Linked DNA regions of Hydrogenophilus thermoluteolus. Each later gene encodes a partner of the first gene's protein in a complex. Links are inferred from orthologs where the notes say so. Each region holds a gene or a part of one and is shown in the gene's direction. Other genes may lie near its edges.

What was found.
Region 2: the proteins of accD (region 1) and accC are in contact, whole or in part, in a solved structure (PDB 8UXZ), measured with the Escherichia coli proteins. The link is inferred for Hydrogenophilus thermoluteolus from one-to-one orthologs.
Region 3: the proteins of accD (region 1) and accB are in contact, whole or in part, in a solved structure (PDB 8UXZ), measured with the Escherichia coli proteins. The link is inferred for Hydrogenophilus thermoluteolus from one-to-one orthologs.

The regions. Positions count from the first base shown.
Region 1 is NZ_AP018558.1:1,287,844-1,298,092, reverse strand. What follows is about bases 7,449-10,249. They hold accD (acetyl-CoA carboxylase, carboxyltransferase subunit beta), read left to right. Parts: upstream 7,449-8,284; coding sequence 8,285-9,214; downstream 9,215-10,249. Other genes in these bases: folC (bifunctional tetrahydrofolate synthase/dihydrofolate synthase), read left to right, coding at 9,234-10,249; trpA (tryptophan synthase subunit alpha), read left to right, coding at 7,449-8,282. Also shown: asd (aspartate-semialdehyde dehydrogenase), read left to right, coding at 1-1,096; HPTL_RS06290 (FimV/HubP family polar landmark protein), read left to right, coding at 1,146-4,136; HPTL_RS06285 (hypothetical protein), read left to right, coding at 4,136-4,714; tRNA pseudouridine(38-40) synthase TruA, read left to right, coding at 4,711-5,532; HPTL_RS06275 (phosphoribosylanthranilate isomerase), read left to right, coding at 5,529-6,191; trpB (tryptophan synthase subunit beta), read left to right, coding at 6,208-7,434; more of trpA, read left to right, coding at 7,431-7,448.
Region 2 is NZ_AP018558.1:778,684-790,047, reverse strand. Bases 1-2,908 are described here. They hold accC (acetyl-CoA carboxylase biotin carboxylase subunit), read left to right. Parts: upstream 1-708; coding sequence 709-2,109; downstream 2,110-2,908. Other genes in these bases: prmA (50S ribosomal protein L11 methyltransferase), read left to right, coding at 2,090-2,908; accB (acetyl-CoA carboxylase biotin carboxyl carrier protein), read left to right, coding at 213-701; aroQ (type II 3-dehydroquinate dehydratase), read left to right, coding at 1-200. Also shown: more of prmA, read left to right, coding at 2,909-3,007; HPTL_RS03835 (zinc-ribbon and DUF3426 domain-containing protein), read left to right, coding at 3,004-3,864; HPTL_RS03830 (outer membrane lipoprotein), read right to left, coding at 3,884-4,351; HPTL_RS03825 (carbohydrate kinase family protein), read right to left, coding at 4,405-5,331; HPTL_RS03820 (PhoX family protein), read left to right, coding at 5,494-7,524; HPTL_RS03815 (GNAT family N-acetyltransferase), read left to right, coding at 7,605-8,381; HPTL_RS03810 (lysophospholipid acyltransferase family protein), read left to right, coding at 8,397-9,278; HPTL_RS03805 (symmetrical bis(5'-nucleosyl)-tetraphosphatase), read right to left, coding at 9,303-10,127; HPTL_RS03800 (3-deoxy-D-manno-octulosonic acid transferase), read left to right, coding at 10,163-11,364. UniProt on the Escherichia coli protein: This protein is a component of the acetyl coenzyme A carboxylase complex; first, biotin carboxylase catalyzes the carboxylation of the carrier protein and then the transcarboxylase transfers the carboxyl group to form malonyl-CoA.
Region 3 is NZ_AP018558.1:788,092-791,519, reverse strand. What follows is about bases 449-3,428. They hold accB (acetyl-CoA carboxylase biotin carboxyl carrier protein), read left to right. Parts: upstream 449-1,684; coding sequence 1,685-2,173; downstream 2,174-3,428. Other genes in these bases: accC (acetyl-CoA carboxylase biotin carboxylase subunit), read left to right, coding at 2,181-3,428; aroQ (type II 3-dehydroquinate dehydratase), read left to right, coding at 1,187-1,672; HPTL_RS03860 (TlpA disulfide reductase family protein), read left to right, coding at 474-1,097; HPTL_RS03865 (hypothetical protein), read left to right, coding at 449-474. Outside these bases: more of HPTL_RS03865, read left to right, coding at 1-448. UniProt on the Escherichia coli protein: This protein is a component of the acetyl coenzyme A carboxylase complex; first, biotin carboxylase catalyzes the carboxylation of the carrier protein and then the transcarboxylase transfers the carboxyl group to form malonyl-CoA.

The DNA.
Region 1 (10,249 bases):
TGTCCTCATGCAGCGGATGACCGAAGCGGGCGATTTCGCACATATCGAACCGGTCTATTTTTCCACGTCGGCTGCTGGGAAGCCGGCGCCGACCTTTGGCGGTGTGACACCCGAACTGCCGCTGCAAGACGCCTACGACATCGACGCGTTGAAACCCATGGATATCATCGTCACCTGTCAAGGGGGCGATTACACGAAAGCGGTCTACCGCAAACTTCGTGATGCCGGGTGGCAAGGGCACTGGATCGACGCCGCGAGCGCGTTGCGCATGCAACCCCATACCGTGATCGTGCTCGATCCGGTGAACCGACCCGTGATCGACGCGGCATTGGCGAACGGTGGGCGCGATTGGATCGGCGGCAACTGTACCGTTTCCCTGATGCTCATGGCAATTGGTGGTTTGTTTCAAGCCGGCTTGGTCGAATGGGTGAGTGCGATGACCTACCAGGCCGCGTCCGGCGCCGGAGCGCAAAACATGCGCGAACTCTTGCAGCAGATGGGGCGGCTCTACCAGGCGGTGGAACAGGAACTCGCCGATCCTGCGAGCGCGATTCTGGAGATCGACCGGAAAGTCACCGAAACAATGCGGTCGCCCGATTTTCCCACCCAGCATTTCCGCGGTGCGCCGCTTGCGGGAAGTCTCATTCCCTGGATCGACGTCCCGGTCGAGCACGGACAGTCGAAAGAGGAGTGGAAAGGGGGTGCGGAGTGCAACAAAATCCTGGGGTTGCCCCCTTTCCGTTCGCCCGGCTCGATCCCGATCGACGGCATCTGTGTGCGGATTGGGGCGATGCGGTGTCATTCGCAAGGGCTCACCATCAAGTTAAAGCGCGATGTACCGTTAACGGAGCTCGAAGCGCTGATCGCCAATGCCAACGAATGGGTGAAAGTGGTGCCCAACGAACGGGAAATCACGGAGCGTGAGCTGACGCCCGCGGCGGTTTCCGGAACACTCACCGTTCCCGTTGGGCGGCTGCACAAATTGGCGATGGGGCCCGAGTACCTGGGGGCGTTCACCGTGGGAGACCAATTGCTCTGGGGTGCAGCAGAACCGTTACGGCGCATGTTGCGCATTTTGTTGGAACAGCGTTCCTGACAGGACGGGCGGAGAACGGCTCGGAAACGTAGGAAAAGGGGGGACAACCGTGGCCGCACCACAACATCGCATGAAAAAATGGTTGCTTGCCGTGACAGGCGGTTTGGCGTTGTCGCCAGCCTTTGCTGCAAGTTTGGGCGAGTTGACGGTTGCTTCCCGCCTGGGCGAGCCCTTGACTGCGTATGTGACGGTGCAAGCCGACGCTGCCGAACTGCGTTCGATGGTGGTGCGGCTTGCGGACGAAGCGGCGTATCGCGACGCCGGAATCACACCGTCTCCGCTCCTACCGAAACTCTCTGCCCGACTGATTCCGCGCGGCGCGGGGTGGGCGGTCGAGCTCAAGACGCGCGAGCCAGTTCGTGATCCGTTCGTCAATGTCCTGCTCGATTTGCGTTGGAACGGAGGGCGGATCCTTCGTGAATACGCGATTTTGATCGACCCGCCCGAATACGCGCTGCCCACGCAACCCGTTTTGCCCAAAGCAGTTGCCGCAACCCGCGCGGTTGCCGAGCCGAACACCCAGGGGCATTCGAAGGCACGTACACCAGCGGATCCTTTCGTTCCGAACACACCCGGAACGCGGTGGGTGCGTCCGGGTGATACGTTGATGAAAATCGCTCGCGAAACGCAGCCGCGTGGTGTGCCACTCGAGGTTGTCCTCTATGCGCTGTGGCAGAAAAACCCGGAAGCATTCATCGGCAATGACATCAACCGACTCCAAGCAGGTGCGCGCCTTCTTCTCCCCACACCGGACGAACTGACCCAGGTACCGGTCGCCGAAGCGCGAAGCGCGGTCGGAGCGCAGCTCAAAGGTGCTTTGGCTATCCATCAACAGCGCGTTGCCGAAAAGCCTGCGGTCGTTGCCGAAAAACCCGCTGCCGCTGCGAAAGGTTCGGTCGTCGCCCGTGCGTCGGTCATTGAAACCGAGTCAAGCGCCCAAGCGCACGACCAGGTCGAGGTCAAACCCACTCAGCTGGTTCCGCCTACCGAAAAGGGAGAGAGCGAAACCCTGAACGCGGCACCCTCAGACTCTGTTCCTCTCGAAGACTGGCTGGCGCTGAAAGGGGATCTGGAAGAAGCGCGGGAGCGCATTGCTGTGCTCGAGCGGCAGATCACGCAGATTACCCAGTTGCTGGAAGTGCAAAATGGGCTTTTGGCCCAATTGCAGCAGCAGGCGATCGCGCAACAAGGAACGAAAGCGACCGCAACGCCACCCGCGCATTCCGAAGCGCAAGGTGTGGAACCGGCTGCGATTTCGCCGCGGCAAAGCGAGCCGGAAAAAATGGCCGCAGCTCAACCCGAAGCGAAAGGGGAAGCGTCGGCGCCGCCTCAGAAAACGGAAACGGAAAAGCCAGCAGTATCTGACGCAGCGAAAACACCTCCGAAAGCGCCGGCAGATGCTCCTCTGCCACGCTCGACCGAACCCAGTTTTCTCGAGTTCCTTCTCGAGCAACCGGCGCTGCTGGCAGGGGCGGGTGGCGCCGTACTGCTGTTGGTCGCGCTCCTCATCATGCGGCAACGCAAACAACGGGAAGGTGACGACCATTCTCCAGCCGCTGAGGCGATTGGCCCTGCGACGCAGTCGGAAACGCAGACTGCGCAGGGCACCCAAGCCACTCAGCTCAAGACCCTCAGCACCGAACCCACGCCGTCGCGGCTTTCGGCGGCTTCCGGGCAAGAGGTTGACACCTCCGCCAGTATTTTGGGGGCCGATTTCACGCAGGTCGCGTTCAACGCGCTGCAAGCGGACGAGGGGATCGACCCGGTGACGGAAGCTGAGGTGTTGCTTGCCTACGACCGCGACCAGCAGGCCGAAGAGATTCTGCTCGATGCGCTCAAAGAGACCCCGGATCGGCCGCAGATCCCGTTGAAATTGCTCGAGGTCTATGGCAAACGGGGTGACCGGCAACAGTTCGACCACTATTTCGATATGGTAGCAGCACTGACCGGGCGCAGTGGCAAAGAGTGGGATCGCGCAGTATCCCTGCATGAACGGTTCTTTGGCCCGATGCCGGGTGCGCAGAGCGCGCCACTTGCTGCCGCAACGGATGCCGCGGATCAAACCGACGAAGAGACGCTGCGCTTCGACGACGTGGAAACGCCTACTGAGCCGCAAGCCGCATTGGAAGGGGCGTCCGATGTGGGGGTTGAAGGAGCCCCAGAATCGTCACCAGAGCCGTCGACAGAAGCGCCGCTCGATTTTGCGCTCGACTTCGATACGGCGCAGAGCAAGGAAGCGGTACGTAGGGGCGAAACCCCGGAGCAAAGCCACGAGAAGAACGATACCGACGTAGAAACCCAAGTCGATGCCGTTGAGACAGCGCGTCAACCCGAAGCGGCATCGGAGCCGGAACTCGAGCTCGATATCGATCTTGATCTCGACGATCTCGATTTCGATCTCGAGCTCGAATCGGAACGGAAACCACAAACCGAATCCGAGCCCACACCGGAACGCCCGGAGGGCGACGCGTTTGGCGAAATGGCCGAATCGCTCGAACCGCAGACCGAAACGCCATCATCCGATGTGCCGCCCAACCAGCCCGAATCTGCTGAGCCTCCCAAGTCGCTCGAAGCGGAAGAGGAGATCACGCTTCCTGATCTCGACCTCGACGCCGAGCTCGAAACCGAACAGCCCATGCAACCGGAAGGCGAACCGACGTCGGAAGCGAAAAGTTCTGCCGAATCCACAACGGACGAATCCATGGTGACGGCGCCTGAGGACGCCACCGTGCCTGACGAACCGCAGTCGCCTGTTGAAGAAGAACAGGCAGAGCAACCCACCTCAGAAGCCAAAGAACCCGCAACGGAGCCCTCTGTAGACCTTTCGGTACTTCCCGAGGTCGACCTCGAAACGGTGATGCAAGAAGAGGGGGAAGCGCCAGAAGCCGAAATCGACGACAGCCGTCTTCAGCTTGCGCTAGCGTATCTCGATATGGAGGATTTCGAAGGGGCTCGCGAGTTGCTCGAAGAGGTTGTGCGTGATGGCAGCCCCGAAGCGAAAGCCAAAGCCGAGTCCCTGTTGGCACAGCTTTCGGGTTGATGGGGCGCGCTGGGTCGGTGCGGATCCCTTATGCTTTTCGGGTCTGGCTCTGGATTGCCGGCGCGGTGGCGCTTCAGGCCGTTACCTCGCTGTCGCTCCTTTCGCTCGCAACACTGGTCGTCGTGGGGGCGGCGATTGCAATCGACCGGGCCCGTTTCGTGCGGCTACTGCGCCGGATCCGCTGGTTGTTGCTGAGCATCGTGATCCTCTTTGGTTGGATGACGCCGGGAACGGCGATCGTGCCGTTCTGGGTTGGGTTGATGCCAACCTTTGAGGGGCTGGAATTGGCGGTGCTGCATGGCCTGCGCCTATTGGCGTTGGTCGCATGGTTGATTTTCTGGTTCGCGTGGTTACCCATCCCCGAACAGCCGACAGCGCTGTATCGCGCGTTTTTTCCCTTGGTCTGGTTCGGCGTTCCGCTGGAACGCTTCGCGGTGCGTCTGGCGCTCATCCTCGACGGACTCGATGCGCTGGCGAAAGCGCCGGTCCGGCTTCGGGACTGGCGCCACCTGCCGCGCTGGCTCGAAGGGGAGGACGACGCAGCTGAGTCGTGTCGTCAGAAGGCGGGTTTGCGATGACCGAGCCGCAACGGTGGTTGCTGTTGGTCGCATACGCGGGGGATCGGTTCCACGGGTGGCAAAGCCAACCGTCGGGACAAACGGTTCAGGACCATCTGGAACGTGCGATTGCTGCGATCGCCCAGCACCCGGTTCGTGTCCATTGCGCGGGGCGAACCGACGCCGGTGTCCATGCGCTCGCGCAGGTGGTCCATTTCGATACCGTCGTGCACCGCCCGGCAAGCGCGTGGCAGCGGGGAGTGAACGCACACCTCCCGCCGGGAATCGCGGTGTGGCACGCCCAGCCGGTATCGCGACGGTTTCACGCGCGTTTTGGCGCGCGGGCGCGGCGTTACCGCTACCTGCTTCTGGTGGGTGCGGCGCCACCGGCACAATGGTGCGGAAAAGTAGGATGGTTTCACCGCCCGCTCGACGGCGAAGCGATGCAACGGGCGGCGCAATACTGGGTGGGTACCCACGATTTCAGCGCCTTTCGTGCGGCGCAATGTCAGGCGAAATCGCCGGTTCGGACCGTCACCGCAGCAACGGTCACGGCAATTCCCGGCGGGTTCGCGTTCGACTTCGAAGCCGACGGCTTTTTGCATCATATGGTGCGCAATTTCGTCGGCACCCTGGTCGCGATCGGCAAAGGGTATGCGCCACCGGAATGGGCAGCGGAGCTGCTTACCCACCGTGATCGCACGCGCGCAGCGCCCACTTTCATGCCCGACGGGCTCTACTTCTGCGGCGCCGATTATGGCGCGGTGCCGGAACTTCCTGGCGGCGGGCGAATCATCAAAGTCCCGCACTTGGCGATCGACGGGGAGATAGCTACGTGACCACAGAAGGTAACCGGCGGATCCGAGTCAAGATTTGTGGCCTGACGCGCGCGATCGACGTGTGCGCGGCGGTCGAGGCTGGTGCCGATGCGCTTGGGTTCGTCTTCTATCCCGCTAGTCCCCGTGCCGTGACGGTGGCGCAGGCACGCGCGCTTGCGCGTGACGTGCCGCCGTTCGTGAGTATCGTCGCGCTCTTTGTCGATCCATCGGTCGCCGAGGTCGCTGCGGTCTTGGACGCGCTCCCCATGGCGCTCCTACAGTTTCATGGGCAGGAAACGCCCGAATTTTGTCGCCAGTTCCACCGGCCGTACCTCAAAGCCTTTCCGGCTCGATCGCAAGCGATGCTCGCCCAAGCGCTCGTCCGCTACCCCGATGCGTGCGGCTGGCTCGTCGATACCCCGACGGTACAACACGGCGGTAGCGGTGAGCCGTTCGACTGGACGGTATTGCCGCCCCCTGAAGCGCGGACACGACCCCTTGTGCTTGCCGGTGGTTTGACCGCGGATAACGTTGCCGAAGCGATCGCACGCGTGCGCCCATGGGCCGTTGACGTCAGCAGCGGCGTCGAAAGCGAGAAAGGGATCAAAGATCGCGGTAAAATCGAACAGTTTCTCGCAGCGGTGCGCAAGGCTGAAAACGGCCTTGCCGCTTCTCATTGATGGAGACCAGACGAGCATGAACGCCCCCCAACACAAGGCAACAGTGCAACCCTACGCCTATCCCGACGCAAACGGCCATTTTGGTCCTTACGGAGGCGTGTTCGTCGCCGAAACGCTGATTCCTGCGCTCGAAGCGCTCACCGAAGCGTATGAAGCGGCGAAGGACGATCCGGCGTTTCGTGCTGAATTCGAAGCCGATCTCAAACACTACGTCGGGCGTCCGAGCCCGATCTACCATGCGAAACGTTGGTCGGAGGCGTTGGGTGGGGCGCAGATCTACCTCAAACGCGAAGACCTCAACCATACCGGGGCGCACAAGATCAACAACTGCATCGGGCAGGCGCTTTTGGCGCGCCGGATGGGCAAACCGCGCGTGATTGCCGAAACGGGCGCCGGGCAACATGGGGTCGCGACCGCAACAGTCGCAGCCCGATTCGGGCTCAAATGCGTCGTCTATATGGGGGCAGAGGATGTCCAGCGGCAGGCAGCGAACGTCTATCGCATGAAGCTCTTGGGTGCCGAGGTCGTGCCGGTCCATTCAGGGTCGAAAACCCTCAAAGATGCGCTTAACGAAGCGCTGCGTGACTGGGTCACCAATGTTGCGGACACCTTCTACATCATCGGAACCGTGGCCGGTCCCCACCCCTATCCGATGATGGTTCGCAATTTCCAAGCGGTGATCGGACGCGAATGCCTCGAACAGATGCCGGCGCTCGTCGGGCGACAGCCCGACTACGTGATCGCGTGTGTTGGCGGGGGATCGAACGCGATCGGCATCTTCTATCCCTACCTTCCGTACGAATCGGTGCGGCTCATTGGGGTCGAAGCCGCCGGCGAGGGGATCGCCACCGGGCGACATGCCGCGAGCCTCACCGCTGGCTGTCCAGGGGTGCTCCACGGCAACCGAACCTATCTCTTGCAAAACGAAGATGGGCAGATCATCGAAACCCATTCGATCTCGGCTGGCCTCGACTACCCGGGGGTTGGGCCGGAGCACGCGTGGCTGAAAGAGATCGGCCGTGCGGAATACGTTGCGGTGACCGACGACGAGGCGCTGGCTGCGTTTCACGACCTGTGTCGCTACGAAGGCATCATCCCTGCGCTCGAATCGTCGCATGCGCTCGCGTACGCAGCCAAGATTGCGCCGACATTGGCCAAAGATCGGATCCTTTTGGTGAACCTCTCAGGGCGTGGCGACAAAGACATGCATACCGTTGCCCAGCGTTCGGGGATCACGCTATGAATGCTGCTTCCAACCGCATCGACACCCGGTTCGCACGCCTTGCTTCCGAGCAGCGCAAAGCGCTGATTCCGTTCGTGACCGCGGGTTTTCCCACTCCGGAAGTAACCGTCCCGCTCATGCACGCGATGGTGGCGGCTGGGGCCGACCTGATCGAATTGGGCGTGCCTTTTTCCGACCCGATGGCAGACGGCCCGACGATTCAGCGCGCCAGTGAACAGGCGCTCGCAAACGGGCAGACGTTGGCGAAAACGCTCGCGATGGTCGAAGCGTTTCGCGCGCAAGACCGTGAGACTCCCGTCGTCCTGATGGGGTACCTCAATCCGATCGAAGCGATGGGGTGGACACGTTTCGTCTCCGAAGCCGCACGCGTGGGGGTCGACGGGGTGCTCACCGTCGACCTGCCTCCCCAAGAGGCGCACGAACCGGCTCGGTTGCTCCAAGCAGCTGGGATCGCACCGATCTTTCTGTTGGCACCCACCTCGCCAGAGACGCGCGCACGGGTGGTTGGCGAACTCGGTCGCGGCTACGTCTACTATGTGTCGCTCACCGGCGTGACAGGCGCAGGGCACCTCGACGTTGCCGCGGTGACTGAGCGCCTAGAAGCGTTGCGGCAGTGGGTCACGTTGCCCATTGCCGTGGGGTTTGGGGTCAAAGACGCTCAGTCGGCGCAAGCGATTGCCAAAGTAGCCGATGCTGTGGTCGTCGGTAGCCGTTTGATCGAAGCGATCGACGCCGATCCGGCCAACGCCATTGCCGCAGTCTCCGAATTGCTCACCACGCTGCGTGCAGCAGTCGATACGGTAGCGGCAACGGCGGAACCGCGCGGTAGCGAGAAAGGAAACGAATGACGATGAACTGGTTGGACAAGATCATTCCGCCGGGTATTCGGCGGGTCACGAGTGGGGTGCGCAAAAGCGTACCCGAAGGGTTGTGGACCAAATGCCAGGGGTGCGAAGCGGTACTCTATTCCGCCGACCTCGAAGCCAATCTGCGCGTCTGTCCCCAGTGTGGCCACCACCACCGTTTGGGCGCGCGCGCGCGACTCGACGCGCTACTCGACCCGGAAGGGCGTGAACCGATCGGTGACGAAATCCGGCCAGTCGATCCGCTGCGCTTCAAGGACAGCAAGCGCTATACTGAGCGCCTCAAAGAGGCGCAGCGCGCCACCGGTGAGCACGACGCATTGGTGGTGGTTGCGGGCACCGTGGCGCAAATCCCCGTCGTCGCCGCGGCGTTCGAATTCGAGTTCATGGGCGGATCGATGGGCTCGGTGGTGGGCGAGCGCTTCGTTCGTGGGGTGCGTGCCGCAGTCGAGCGCCGCGCCGCATTCATTTCGATTGCGGCAAGCGGGGGCGCTCGCATGCAGGAGGGGCTTCTCTCCCTGATGCAGATGGCAAAGACCAACGCGGCACTGGCGCAACTGGCAGACGCTCGCTTGCCTTATCTCTCGATCCTCACCGATCCGACGATGGGCGGTGTTTCTGCCAGTTTCGCGTTCATGGGCGATCTGGTCGTCGCCGAACCGGGGGCGTTGATCGGTTTTGCCGGGCCACGGGTGATCCAGCAGACCGTGCGTCAAACCTTACCCGAGGGATTCCAACGCGCCGAATTCTTGCTGGAGAAAGGTGCGATCGATGCCGTGGTCGATCGGCGCGAACTCAAATCGTGGGTTGCACGGGCACTGGGGGTGTTGATGGCCCAACCCCAACCCAACTCCAGTGAGGAGACAGCAACGCCTGAGGCAGAAGCGCTGTCCGATCCCGCGCACGGACAGGCGTGATGGCCCGTTTTTTTCACCCATGACTCCTCTTTCCACAACGCCCCTTTCGCCACCGTCTGAGCACGCGTTGCCTCAGAGCGTCGACGCGTGGTTGGCGCGGATCGAGGCGCGCGGCAGTGAAGCGCGCATCGTGCTGGGATTGGAGCGCGTTCGGGCGGTTTGGCAGCGGTTGTGGGGCGATCGCCCGTTTCCTCATCCGGTGATCACCGTTGCCGGTACCAACGGCAAGGGCTCGACCTGCGCCTACCTGGAGGCAATTTATCGCGCCGCTGGCTACCGCGTCGGTTGCTATACCTCTCCGCATCTCGTGCGTTTCCACGAACGGATTCGGGTCGGCGGAGTACCGATCGAGGACGCAGCGCTCATCGCGGCGTTTACCGCGGTGGAAACGGCGCGTGACACCGTCGCCCTGACCTATTTCGAATTCGTGACCCTTGCAGCGTTGTGGCATTTTGCCCAGACATCACTCGATCTCGTCATTTTGGAAGTGGGGATGGGCGGACGGCTCGACGCCGTAAACCTGATCGATCCCGACGTTGCGATCGTCACGACCGTCGATCTCGACCACCAGGCGTGGCTGGGGCCGGACCGTGAAGCGATCGGGCGCGAGAAAGCGGGGATCTTCCGCACCGGACGTCCCGCGATCGTCGCCGATCCCAACCCCCCGCAAAGTCTTCTCAATACGGCACATGCCCTGGCTGCGCCTCTTTTTCGCATCGGGGCCGAGTTCGGGTTCGAACCGCAGGAATCCCAATGGCGGTGGTGGTCGACCGCAGCAGGGCAGCGTGCGGGTCTGCCCGCGCCCGCATTGCGTGGCGAGGGGCAGTGGCACAACGCGTCGGCTGCGTTGATGGCGGTTTCGCTGTTACGTGATCGGTTGCCGGTGCCCCAACAAGCGGTACGAGAGGGGCTGCTCACAGCGACGCTGCCGGGTCGTTTTCAACTGTTGCCGGGACGCCCCCTCTTGATCCTCGACGTTGCGCACAATCCGCAGGCCACTGCGGCGCTCGCGAAGAACCTCCGCGCGCTCCGCTT
Region 2 (11,364 bases), 500 kb from region 1 along the record:
TCGCCGCGGTGCAAATTCCCTTCATCGAAATCCACCTCTCCAACATTCACGCGCGCGAGCCATTTCGGCGCCATTCCTACCTTTCCGACAAAGCCGTGGGCGTCATTGCAGGATTGGGCGCTTTTGGCTATGAGGCGGCGCTCGAAGCGGCGATGGACTGGCTCGAGCGTGAAACGAACCCTAACCGTGCAACCTCTTAAGGAATCCGATCGATGGACCTACGCAAACTCAAGAAATTGATCGAACTCGTCGAAGCGTCCGGGATTGCCGAAATCGAGATCACCGAAGGCGAAGAGAAAGTTCGTATCGCCAAGCAACCGCCGGTCACCCTCCCGTCGGTCACTGCCCCATACCCCGCGGGCGCAACCGTCCACGCCACACCGGTACCCACCGCCCCACAAGCCACACCCGCAGTGAGCACCCCCACCAACGAAACCGCTGCCCCAGCCGACCCGGGATTGCCCCCGGGCCACGTCGTGAAATCGCCGATGGTGGGCACCTTCTACCGCGCCCCTTCACCCACCGCGCCCCCCTTCGTCGAAGTGGGCAGCCATGTCACAGTGGGCGACCGGCTCTGTATCATCGAAGCGATGAAACTGATGAACGAAATCGAAGCCGACGTCGCAGGTGTCGTCAAAGCAATCCTCGTCGAAAACGGCCAGCCGGTCGAATATGGCCAACCCCTCTTCGTGATCGGATGATCCGGCCATGAGTCACACGATCCAACCCACGCTGGACGCAGCGCCCGAACGTCCCCCGTTCAACAAAATCCTGATCGCCAACCGGGGTGAAATCGCGCTCCGGATCCTACGCGCGTGCCGCGAACTCGACATCGCCACGGTGATGGTCTATTCCGAAGCCGACCGTGATAGCAAACCCGTTCGTCTTGCCGACGAAGCGGTGTGCATCGGCCCTGCCCCAGCGGGGAAAAGCTACCTCAACATCCCCGCGATCATCGCTGCCGCCGAAGTGACCGACGCCGAAGCGATCCACCCCGGCTACGGCTTCCTCTCCGAAAACGCCGAATTTGCGCAACGCGTCGAAGCGTGCGGATTCACCTTCATCGGTCCGCGCCCAGAGACGATCGCGATGATGGGGGACAAGGTCGCTGCGAAACGCGCCATGCTCGATGCCGGCGTACCTTGCGTCCCCGGCTCCGACGGCGCGCTACCGGACGACCCCGACGAAATCGTGCGCATCGCGCGCGAGATCGGTTTTCCCGTGATCATCAAAGCCGCTGGCGGCGGGGGTGGTCGCGGCATGCGGGTCGTGCACACCGAAGCCGCGCTCCTTTCCGCAGTCGAAACCACACGCAACGAAGCGCGCGCCGCGTTTGGCAACGCCGCGGTCTACCTCGAAAAATTCTTACAACAACCGCGGCACATCGAAATCCAGGTACTCGCCGACGCCCACGGCAACGCCGTCTGGCTCGGCGAACGGGACTGCTCGATGCAGCGCCGCCACCAAAAAATCATCGAAGAGGCCCCGGCGCCCGGCATCGACCGCGCGGCGATTGCCGAAATCGGCGAAGCGTGCGCCGAAGCCTGTCGTCGTATCGGCTACCGCGGTGCAGGTACCTTCGAGTTTCTCTACGAAAACGGGCGCTTCTACTTCATCGAAATGAACACCCGCATCCAGGTCGAACACCCAGTGACCGAACTCATCACCGGAATCGACCTCGTGCAGGCGCAAATCCGCATCGCGGCAGGCGAACCGCTGTGGTTCCCCCAACAAGCGGTTTCCCTTCGCGGTCATGCGATCGAATGCCGCATCAACGCCGAAGACCCTTACCGCTTCACCCCTTCACCGGGACGCGTCGAACAGTGGCACGCCCCTGGCGGTCCGGGAGTACGGGTCGACTCCCACGTCTATTCCGGCTACACCGTGCCCCCCCACTACGACTCGATGATCGGTAAACTCATCGTTCATGCCTCTACCCGTCGCCAAGCCATCGCCAAGATGCGCGGCGCGTTGCAAGAGCTCGTCGTCACGGGGATTCAGACCAACGCCCCGCTGCACCTGCAACTCATGAACGACGCTGCGTTCGGCGAAGGGGGCGTCTCGATCCACTACCTGGAGCAGTGGCTCGATGCCCGCGGCAAAAAATAGCGCCGCACGCTGGCTCGAAGTCCGGATCGTCCTACCGGCCGAGGACGCGGAACGGCTCGCTGAAGTCGCACTCGACCACGGCGCCCTTTCGGCAACCCTGGAAGACGCCGACGCCGGAACCCCGGACGAAACCCCCCAATTCGGCGAACCCGGCGAAGCCCCGGCCACCTTGTGGCGGCGATCCGTCGTCGCGCTCCTCTTCGACAGCGACGCCCCGTGGTCGCAACGTCTGGCCGAAATGGCCCGCGCCGCGCAGGTCACACTCCCCGACGAACCCGAACTCGTGCCGATCGCCGAAACCGATTGGGTGCGGCAAACCCAAAACCAATTCCCGCCGATCGCGGTTGCCGACGGCGCGCTCTGGATCGTACCCAGCTGGCACGAACCCCCCGCCACTACGGCACCCGTAATCCGTCTTGACCCGGGATTGGCTTTTGGCACCGGTAGCCACCCCACCACCCACCTCTGCCTGGAATGGCTTGTACGCGAAGTCACCGCTGGCGCTTCGGTACTCGACTACGGGTGTGGATCGGGTATTCTGGCGATCGCCGCAGCCAAGCTGGGCGCCAGTGCAGTCACTGCGGTCGACATCGACGCCGACGCACGCACTGCCACCTGCGCCAACGCCGAAGCAAACAGCGTCGATCTCACTGTGCTGCCCGCCGATGCGCCCCTTAACCAAACGTTCGACTTGGTGGTTGCGAACATCCTCACCAGACCGCTCATCGTCCTGGCACCGACCTTGGCAACACGCGTCGCATCGCAAGGCAAAATCGCGCTTGCAGGGATTCTTGCCGAACAGGCCGATGCCGTCATCGCTGCGTACGCCCCATGGATTCGGCTCGAAATCGCTGCCGAACGGGAGGGCTGGGTACGGCTAGAGGGAACCCGATCATGACCACAGCCGACGATCGGTGCCTGCGTGATGAACCGTTCAGCGGCAAACGCATCGTCCGTTGTCCCCATTGCGGTGCCACCTTCGCCACCAGTGACCGGGTTCTGGCAAAAGCCCAGGGATGGGCACTGTGCGGCGAATGTTTCGAACCGTTCAACGCGCTCCGTGCTACCGTTTCCGAACTCCCCCCGGAAGAACGTGCCCTGAAGCCTTCGGACGAACCGGCACCCCCGCCCGCAGCCCCAAACGAAACCGAAAACCGCGTCGAACCCAGCCCCTCCCCGTTCGAACACGCAGACGCGGAATCGCTCAGCCCGAGCGCGGTAACGGCCGCCTATCGCAACCCTGCCGCACTGGATCGCGACCCCCCCACCCCGCCAGCAGCCCGCAACCCGCTTGCGCACGCGATCGCGTTGCTTTTGGCGCTCCTCCTTTTCCTTACCGCGCTTGGGCAAGCAGCATGGGTTGCGCACCCCACACTGATCCGCATCTTCCCCGAACTCTACCCCATCGGGGAAACGATCTGCCAAGCGCTGGGCTGCACGCTCACACCGCCAGCGGACTCCGAACGGATACAGATCGATGACGCCCGCCTCATCAAAGAAGCCGACCCTGCGCGTTATACCCTCGAATTGACCATGACGAACCGCGCCGACTACCCGATGCCGTGGCCCCACCTGGCCCTCACCCTGACCGACGGACTCGGCCGAGCACTCGTGCGCAAAAACCTTCTGCCTGCCGATTGGGGGGCACCGCAGACGACGCCGTTTGCCCCCCACCGCCGCATCGCGGTCACGCTTTCGCTACAAATCGTCGAAAGCGGGATCGTCGGTTTCGAAGTCGTCCCGTTTTACCCGTAACCGCCCGTAACCCGCGCCATCAACGGGCAACGCGCGCGTTGCCGTAACGGTCGGTCAAAAGCCGAACCCGTTCGCCAACGCGGAACCCTTCACCTTCATCCTCTTGGGTCACCGCCAAGACGCGGCCATTGTCGAGGCGCACCGTGATCTCTACCCCTGGGCGAGCGGTCACGGCACCCTCCACGGCTTGACCGGCCACGGCACCCGCAACCGCCCCCACCGCGGTGGTGGCAATTCGGCCACGTCCGCCACCCAAGGTGTTCCCCGCAAGCCCCCCCAAAAGCGCACCCGTGAGCGTTCCAGCGCCCGATTCCGTCCCTTCGAGCTGCACCGGACGGATCGCTTCGATCACCCCGTATTTGACCTCCATCACCCGCCGCGCCTCAGTACGGGCGTAGGCGCTGCTCCCCAAACTGGGCGCACACCCGGTCACCAGCAGCGCGCTACCAGCCACCCCGACGATCACCGTCAAAAACCGTTTGTTCATCGAAACCTCCTGCTGCTGCGCGTTTCCGATCCACCATTGTCACGACGTACCGACTACGGCATTTTAGCCCATGCTGCCCCGACCCTGTAGTGGGTGCGCAACCGCGCCACCGCTTCAGAAAAGGTAAGGGCATAGTTCTGCGCGCCGCTCACCGCGATCTTTTCCGAACCCATCACCGACCCGAGCCGTACCGCATCGCCCCAATCGGCCCCGAGCGCTTTCGCACACAAGAGTCCGGCGCGAAACGCGTCGCCGCACCCCGTCGGATCGACCACCGCTCGCGGCGGCACAGCCTCGATCCGTTCGCACCGCCCATCACAGAAAAGATCCGCGCCTTCTCCGCCTCGGGTCACGATCAGCGCCTCGACCCTCTCCGCCAACTGCGGCAGCCGCAACCCCGTGCGCTCCTCCAACAGCTTCGCTTCGTAGTCGTTGACCACCGCGACCTGCGCCAATTCCAGGCAGCGCACCAACTCCGCGCCGGTCAAGAGCGGCAACCCCTGCCCCGGATCGAAAACGAACGGCACCGCCAGTTCGTGAAAGGTTTCGCAGTGGACCAACATCCCTTCGCGCCCGTCGGGCGCGACGATCCCCCATACAGCGCCCCACCCCGGCTCGATCGATGCGGCGTGCGAACGCAGCATCGCACCCGGATGAAACGCCGTGATCTGGTTGTCGTCGAGGTCGGTGATGATATAAGCCTGCGCCGTCATCTCTTCCGCGAAGAGACGGATCCCCTCGTCGCGGATCCCCAACTGGCGCAACCGTTCCAAATAGGGCCCGGCATCCTGCCCCATCGTCGCGACAATGATCGGATCCATCCCCAGCAACCGCAACCCATACGCGATGTTTCCGGCGCACCCACCGAATTCTCGCCGCAATTCGGGAACGTGGAACGCCACGTTCAAGATATGGATCTGTTCCGGCAAGATGTGGTTGCGGAAACGATCGGGAAAGACCATGATCGTATCGTAGGCCATCGACCCACACACCGCAATCGGAAAAGACACGGTTCCCCCTTAGCAAAGCCCAAAATCCGGGCCATTCTAGCGGTAAGGCACCCCCCGGTCAATCAGATCCTGTCATCAAGTTGTCACACCGATTCGCTAAGCTACCCGTGTCTGCACGACAGGAGCGCAACGATGAAAGCATACGACGAACCGCTGAGCAACGACAGCACCAATCCAACGTTCCACGAAATTGCCGCGTGCGTGATGGAAAAGCGGCGAGCACTCCTCAAAGGAGCGGTTGGTAGTGCGCTTTTGGCCCTCTTTGCGCCCTGGACGAACGCCGCCACCGCCCGTGGTACCGCCGCAGCACTGCCCGGTGCACCGCAACGCGTGTCGAATACCAGCACGCTGCTTGCCCCTTTTGGCCCCAGCATCCCGACACACTCCGAAGATCGTGTCACCGTGATGCCTGGTTTCAAGATCCGCGCGATCCTCCCCTGGGGCGACCCGCTGACCCATCCCAACGCCCATTTCAAACCGGATGGCAGCAACACCGCCGCCGAGCAAGCGCAGCAGATCGGTGACAACCACGACGGGATGCACCTCTTTCCATTTCCCGGAAAAAGCGACGAAGGACTCCTTGCGCTCAACCACGAATACACCAATCTGGAATACCTCTATCCCGCCGATTTCCTACCCCAAGCGACGCTGAGTGAGGAAAAAGCGAACAAAGCGATCGCGGCGCACGGTGTCTCGATCATCCATCTGCGACGCGGGCCAAACGGCTGGGACAAAGTGCCGGAAAGTCGCTACCACCGCCGCATCACTGGCGCCACCCCGTGCGCGCTCACCGGCCCCGCTGCAGGTCACCCGCTCCTGCAAACGCAAGACGACCCCAGCGGCCGACTCGTCCTGGGAACGCTCAACAACTGTGCACACGGCGTCACCCCGTGGGGTACCTACCTCACCTGCGAAGAAAACTTCAACGGCTACTTCGGTAATGGCAACCCCAACGATCCGATGCACAAACGCTACGGCATCGCAAATGGTTTCGGTTACCGCTGGCATGAAGCGATCCCCCGTTTCGACGTGGCGCGCACCCCGAACGAACCCAACCGTTTCGGTTGGGTGGTCGAAATCGACCCGTTCGATCCGGAAAGCACACCGAAAAAACGCACCGCGCTTGGGCGTTTCAAACACGAAAACGCCGCGGTGACGCTCGCAAAAGATGGACGGGTGGTCGTCTATATGGGCGACGACGAACGGTTCGAATACCTCTACAAATTCGTCAGCCGAAAACCGTTCGACCCGACCAATCCGGAGGCGAACCGTGATCTTTTGGACGACGGTGACCTCTTCGTTGCGGAATTCACGAGCAACGACACGGGCAACGGCCGCCTGCTCGGGCGTTGGCATCTCCTTTCCCGCGCCAATCCGAAAATCGCATCAGACCCCCGGTTCCCCACGGACGCCGAGGTCCTCATTTTCACCCGTGCCGCGGCAGACGTTGCAGGCGCGACCAAAATGGATCGGCCCGAATGGATCGCGATCCACCCAACGAGCGGCGAAGTCTTCGTCACCCTCACCAACAACAGCAAACGTCAAGCCGATGCCGTCGACGCCGCGAACCCGCGCGCGCCCAACTTCTGGGGGCAGATCGTCCGCTGGCAAGAGGCAGGAAACGACGCCGCTGCAACCGAGTTCGCGTGGGATTTCTTCGTCATAGCCGGCAACCCGGCAGTCTACCCGGAAACGGATCCCCGCGCCGGCTCGATCAACGTCACTCGCGAAAACATGTTCAACTCCCCCGATGGGCTCGCGTTCGACCGCATGGGGCGGCTCTGGATCCAGACCGACGGCAATTACAGCAATCGTGGCGAATTCGCGGGGCAAGGCAACAACCAGATGTTGGTTGCCGACCCGAATACCGGCGAAATCCGCCGCTTTCTCGTCGGGCCGTCGGGTTGCGAAATCACCGGCATCACCTTCAGCCCAGACGGTCGCACGATGTTCATCAACATCCAACACCCAGGTGAAGCGGAAGGGCATCCGCGCGCCCCCGGTTTTCCGGCTGAAATGCTTAACACAGTGCTCAACCAACAACCCACGCTCTTTTCCGACTGGCCACACAGCCAATTCCCGGAAATCACCGGTGGCCGGCCCCGCAGCGCCACGCTCGTGATCGAACGGGAAGATGGCGCTCCGATCTTCGGCGCTGCCTGAACGCCAACGCCACAACCCCCTGCCCGCACCCCTGAGTGGCTGCGGGCAGCTGGGAAACCCCGTCACACAGGGAGCAAGCCATGACCGCGACCGACCCCACCCTCTGTTTTGCCGAAACCCCGCGCTATCGCCTCATCCTCGCCCACGACGACGCGCAACTGCTCGCCGCACAGCGGCTGCGCTACCGTGTCTTTGCAGGCGAGTGGGGCGCTCGCCTCAAAACCCGCAAGCCGGGCCTTGATCACGACCTTTTCGACCCCTTCTGCCACCATCTGCTCGTGCTCGACAAGAGTGACGATTCGGTGGTCGGTTGCTACCGTCTGCTGCCGTCCCGCAGCGCACGGGTCGTCGGCGAACGGTGCGCCGAAGCCGAATACGATCTCACCCGCATCAAACGGCTCGATTTCGTCGAACTGTCGCGCGCCTGTATCGCCCCCGAACACCGCACTGGCGCGGTGATCGGACTGCTTTTTCGCGGTCTTGCCACGTACCTTGCGCGCTTTCGTGTCCGGTACCTTTTCGGTCTGGCGTCGTTCCCCTACCATGGCGGCCTCGACGCCGTGCTCGCGCAATACCGGACCCTGCGGCAAAAGTACGAAGCGCCGATCGAATTTCATGTCACCCCGTGGCGCCGCATCGAACCGATGCCGCTCGACGGCGTCGAACCCGCGCCTTGTCCCTCGCTCATCTTGGCCTACTTGGCCGCAGGTGCTTGGATTGCAGGCGACCCGACGATCGACCCCGATTTCCACTGCGTCGACTTTCCCGTGCTACTCGACGGAGAACGGCTCGCCCCGCGCTACCGCCGACACTTCTCCCGAAATGCGCTTCGTAGCGAATCGTTGAGTCACGCGTGACCGGTGGCGCACACGATGGTTGCACCGCACCGCCCGACGCCCACCCCAAGCAGGTACCGCTTGGCGTCTGCCCCCACATCTGCTACGCTTGATCGCTTCGAACCTTGCCTGGGTAAAGCGCTGCCGCCTTTGACCTTCGAAAACGCTACTACCGCCCAACGCTACCGCACCGCGTGGTGGTGCAAACTGCGGCTCTTTGGCTGGCTCCTCTTCGGGCTACTCGCCACGATCGCCCTCTTCCCGTGGCTTCGCCCAAGCCAACGAGCGCGCCTCCGATCCTTCTGGGCACGGCGGATTCTGGCCGCACTCGACGTCGAGCTCGTCGTCACCGGCGCCATCCACCCAGGTGCGCTCGTCGTCGCAAACCACATCTCCTGGCTCGACATCCCAGTCCTCATGGCCGTGGCTCCCATGCGGTTCGTCGCCAAAAGTGAGGTACGGCGCTGGCCCGTGTTGGGTTGGCTCGCCGCTCAGCACGGCACGATTTTCCTTGCGCGCGGCTCCAAGCACCACGCTGCGACCATCGGCAAAACCCTCACCGCGGCGCTCCAAAACGGCGAAACCGTCGCCTTGTTTCCCGAAGGAACGACAACCGACGGCACCACCCTGCGGTCGTTTCACAGCGCGTTACTGAGTAGCGCCGTGCACGCCAACGCACCCGTGCAACCGGTCGCGCTCAGTTACCACCGCGCAGACGGTACCCCAACCACCGCGGCCGCGTTCGTCGGCGCAATGACCTTCTGGGATACCCTCGAAAACCTCCTTGCGGCCCGACCGCTCACCGCCCGCGTGCAACTCCTTTCCCCCCTTACCGGAAACGACCGCAAAACGCTCACCCGCAACGCCGAACAGGCGATCCGCGCGGCTTTGGCGCACGCGCAGGAAGAAGCCGCGTAGCCCGTGCACCGAGCGTGCCAGCGCTCACCCCTTCGTGCCGCCACAATCGGTACACGCCACCGAAACCACCGCCTGATCTTCCAGTCGCACCGCGGTCAACCGTCCACCATAGACGCAACTCGTATCGACCGCCATCACCGCCGCGTCGGCATAAAACCCCAACAGCGACCAGTGACCGAAAACCACCCGATACGGCAACGCCACCCGTTTGGCATAGCGAAACCAGGGAACGGTTCCCTTGGGCGCGTTCGTCGGCGGCCCTTTCGCTTTGAGCTCCAGGGCCCCGCTCATTGCATCGACGAAACGCATGCGTGTGAAACCATTCACGATGTAGCGAATCCGTGCCATCCCCTCCAATGCGGGGTGCCAGACCGATTCTCCCCCTTTGAGTTGGCGCAACCAGCCCAAGTCGTGCTGCAATTTCGCAATCACTTCGGCGTTGGCCGCTACTGCGGTTTCCCAATCCCACACCGGTGGAACGCCGGCGTGCGCCATCGCCCACCCCAACGCCTCGTCCCAGACCAACAGCGGCCGCGCCCGCAACCAATCGAGCAAGCGGTCGCGGCCCGACGCGGAAAAAAGGGAATCGAGCGTGTCGTCTTTCGCGCTTTTTTTGAGCCCCGCCGCGCGCATCAACGCATAGAGATCGTGGTTGCCCAACACCGCGGTCACCGCCTTTTCGGGCAACGAGGTGAGCAACCGCAGCACCTCGAGCGACTGCGGCCCGCGATTCACCAAATCACCGACCAACCACAAACGATCGCGCTGCGGGTCGAATTGACACAACGCCAACAATCGCTCCAACGCGGCACAACACCCTTGGACATCGCCCACCACCCAGGTGGCCATCGCACGAACCCTCCCTTCGCGCTATACTGACAACTGTGCGAACCTACCATATCTACGATCGCCTGTGGCACTGGGCGCGCCCGTTGCTGGAAAAGCGGCTCAAACGGCTTGCCGAGTCGCGCCACCCTGGTTACGCCGAAGGGATAGCGGAACGATTCGGCGTCGTCACGTGGCCCGAGACCCTGGCGCGTCCCGTTTGGGTGCACGCGGTTTCCGTTGGCGAAACGCGTGCGGCGCAACCGCTCATCGCGGCGCTTCGCCGCCAGTACCCCTCGCTGCCGGTACTCCTCACCCACATGACCCCTACCGGCCGCGAAACCGGCGCAAGCGCGTGGAGCGGCGACCCACTGGTGCGCCAAGCCTGGGCACCCTATGACCACACAGCATGGGTCGCCGCGTTCGTTGCCGCCACCCGCCCGCGCGCCCTCCTCTTGATGGAAACGGAACTGTGGCCCAACTGGTTGCGCGTCGCGCAGGAAACGGCGATACCGATTGCGCTCATCAACGCCCGCCTCTCCAAACGGTCGTTCCGCCGCTACCGCCGCTGGCAGCGTTGGCTACCGCTTGCGTGGGAAGCGCTCACCCTGATTGCTGCGCAAACCGCGGATGACGCAGAACGTTTCCGCGAACTGGGGGCAAAGCACGTGGTGGTCACCGGCAACCTCAAATTCGACCAGACGCCCAACCCCGAACTGGTCGCGCTGGGCAAAAGCTGGCAACGCCACTTGGGCAACCGGGCGGCGTTGGTCTGGGCAAGCACCCGCGACGGCGAAGAGAAACTGCTGCTCGACGCGTGGGAACGGCTCCTCGAAACCTTTCCCCCGCAATGGCGCGCCCCGCTCTTGGTGATCGTTCCCCGTCATTCCGAACGGTGTGACGCGGTTGGGGCGCTCCTAACCCAACGCCGCTATCAGTGGGCCAGACGAAGCGAAGCGCTCCCCCACCCAGGGCTGGACGTCTGGTTGGGAGATAGCCTGGGCGAAATGACCGCTTACTATACGATGGCACGCGCCGCACTCATCGGCGGCAGTTGGAAACCCTTCGGCGGACAAAACCCCCTGGAAGCGATTGCTGCCGGCTGCCCACCGGTAGTCGGTCCCCACGTCTTCCACTTTGAAGACTTGGTTGCCACGGGCCGTCGTTCCCGTGCGATCGTCCAATGCCCCGATCCGGAAGCGGGGCTTCGTTACGCATTGCGGCTACTGCACAGCGCGGAACTTCACGCAGAGCACGTCGC
Region 3 (3,428 bases), 500 kb from region 1 along the record:
AAGGCTGCGAAGCAACTCGGGTTGCCACCGCGCACGATGCTGCCCAGCAACGAAGCGGTCGAAGCGGCACTGGCAGAATTCGTCGCCGAATATGGCGAGATCGAAAACCTTCCAGAACGACTCACCGCGATGCGTCGCGAAGCTGCGCACACGCTTGCGTGGCTTCCGTGGCCTGCCTATTTGGTTGGCGCCGTTGCCCAGGGCACCGCTGGTCCACTAAGCGAAATCGAAATCGACCTCTTTGCCGAATCCGGTAAAGAGGTCGAAATTTTTCTCCTCAACGAACATCGCCATTTCCGGGTCCATACGCCGAAAGCCAGTGCCGCGCGCCGCCCAGAAACCGAATTGATTCTCGAGGACACACCCTATCCTGTCCGGCTGCGCGTCTGGCCCGCGGTCGACGAACGGCGGCGGAAAAAAACGGAGCGCGGCCTTACCCTTGCGATGCTCGAACAACTCTTGCAGGAGGCGTGATGAACGACCCACTCAACTCCCCAAACTCCACCCCCCAAGCGCCGAACCCGACGCCTGCTCGTGCGTCGTCGCGTCGAACCCTCGTCCATTGGGTCATTGCCGGGCTCCTTACCGCGGGCGTCTTGTGGCTCTTTTTCAGTCAAACGGTTTCCACTCAAACCCCAACCGAATCCACCTTCTCGGGCTATGACGCCCGTGCCCTTCAGCAACTCATCACCGCTCAAATGCCGGATATCGACACGGGTAGCCCACGAACCCTGAACGAGTGGCGTGGCAAACCGTTGGTCATCAACTTTTGGGCCACTTGGTGCCCACCGTGCAAAAAAGAGCTCCCCGATTTCGCCGCGGCTGCCCGCCACTACGCTGGGCGTGTCCATTTCGTAGGCTTGGGGCTCGACGAACGCGACAACCTCCTTGCGTTTGCGCGCGAATTCGACCTGCCCTACCCCACCCTGGTCGCAGGCGGCTTTGCCCTGGGGCAGACCACGAAACTCGGCAACCCCAACCGCGGCATGCCCTTTACCTTGGTTCTCGACGCAAACGGACAACCCGTCGCGCACCATGTCGGTCTGATCACCCGCGAGCGGCTCGAAACGCTCATCACCGAAGCGCTCCATCGATGAATCGCATCGGTGTCGCCCTCTAGCCAAAAGCGGCGAAATGCGGCAAACTTGCAGCTTTGCACCGCGAAACGCTGCAAAGGAACGACCCGATGGCTGCTTCCCCTGCCCAACCGTGGCGCATTTTGGTACTCCACGGCCCGAACCTCAACCTCTTGGGCGTGCGCGAACCGGAAATCTACGGTCGCACCACGCTCTCCGACATCCACACTGCGTTGACGGCCCGCGCTGGCGCAAGGGCGATCATCGAGAGCTATCAGAGCAACCACGAAGGGGCGCTTGTCGACCGAATCCAGGCGGCAATGGAAGAGGGCGTCGATTTCATCCTCATCAACCCAGGCGCCTACACCCATACCAGCGTCGCGATTCGCGATGCGCTCGCCGCGGTGCAAATTCCCTTCATCGAAATCCACCTCTCCAACATTCACGCGCGCGAGCCATTTCGGCGCCATTCCTACCTTTCCGACAAAGCCGTGGGCGTCATTGCAGGATTGGGCGCTTTTGGCTATGAGGCGGCGCTCGAAGCGGCGATGGACTGGCTCGAGCGTGAAACGAACCCTAACCGTGCAACCTCTTAAGGAATCCGATCGATGGACCTACGCAAACTCAAGAAATTGATCGAACTCGTCGAAGCGTCCGGGATTGCCGAAATCGAGATCACCGAAGGCGAAGAGAAAGTTCGTATCGCCAAGCAACCGCCGGTCACCCTCCCGTCGGTCACTGCCCCATACCCCGCGGGCGCAACCGTCCACGCCACACCGGTACCCACCGCCCCACAAGCCACACCCGCAGTGAGCACCCCCACCAACGAAACCGCTGCCCCAGCCGACCCGGGATTGCCCCCGGGCCACGTCGTGAAATCGCCGATGGTGGGCACCTTCTACCGCGCCCCTTCACCCACCGCGCCCCCCTTCGTCGAAGTGGGCAGCCATGTCACAGTGGGCGACCGGCTCTGTATCATCGAAGCGATGAAACTGATGAACGAAATCGAAGCCGACGTCGCAGGTGTCGTCAAAGCAATCCTCGTCGAAAACGGCCAGCCGGTCGAATATGGCCAACCCCTCTTCGTGATCGGATGATCCGGCCATGAGTCACACGATCCAACCCACGCTGGACGCAGCGCCCGAACGTCCCCCGTTCAACAAAATCCTGATCGCCAACCGGGGTGAAATCGCGCTCCGGATCCTACGCGCGTGCCGCGAACTCGACATCGCCACGGTGATGGTCTATTCCGAAGCCGACCGTGATAGCAAACCCGTTCGTCTTGCCGACGAAGCGGTGTGCATCGGCCCTGCCCCAGCGGGGAAAAGCTACCTCAACATCCCCGCGATCATCGCTGCCGCCGAAGTGACCGACGCCGAAGCGATCCACCCCGGCTACGGCTTCCTCTCCGAAAACGCCGAATTTGCGCAACGCGTCGAAGCGTGCGGATTCACCTTCATCGGTCCGCGCCCAGAGACGATCGCGATGATGGGGGACAAGGTCGCTGCGAAACGCGCCATGCTCGATGCCGGCGTACCTTGCGTCCCCGGCTCCGACGGCGCGCTACCGGACGACCCCGACGAAATCGTGCGCATCGCGCGCGAGATCGGTTTTCCCGTGATCATCAAAGCCGCTGGCGGCGGGGGTGGTCGCGGCATGCGGGTCGTGCACACCGAAGCCGCGCTCCTTTCCGCAGTCGAAACCACACGCAACGAAGCGCGCGCCGCGTTTGGCAACGCCGCGGTCTACCTCGAAAAATTCTTACAACAACCGCGGCACATCGAAATCCAGGTACTCGCCGACGCCCACGGCAACGCCGTCTGGCTCGGCGAACGGGACTGCTCGATGCAGCGCCGCCACCAAAAAATCATCGAAGAGGCCCCGGCGCCCGGCATCGACCGCGCGGCGATTGCCGAAATCGGCGAAGCGTGCGCCGAAGCCTGTCGTCGTATCGGCTACCGCGGTGCAGGTACCTTCGAGTTTCTCTACGAAAACGGGCGCTTCTACTTCATCGAAATGAACACCCGCATCCAGGTCGAACACCCAGTGACCGAACTCATCACCGGAATCGACCTCGTGCAGGCGCAAATCCGCATCGCGGCAGGCGAACCGCTGTGGTTCCCCCAACAAGCGGTTTCCCTTCGCGGTCATGCGATCGAATGCCGCATCAACGCCGAAGACCCTTACCGCTTCACCCCTTCACCGGGACGCGTCGAACAGTGGCACGCCCCTGGCGGTCCGGGAGTACGGGTCGACTCCCACGTCTATTCCGGCTACACCGTGCCCCCCCACTACGACTCGATGATCGGTAAACTCATCGTTCATGCCTCTACCCGTCGCCAAGCCATCGCC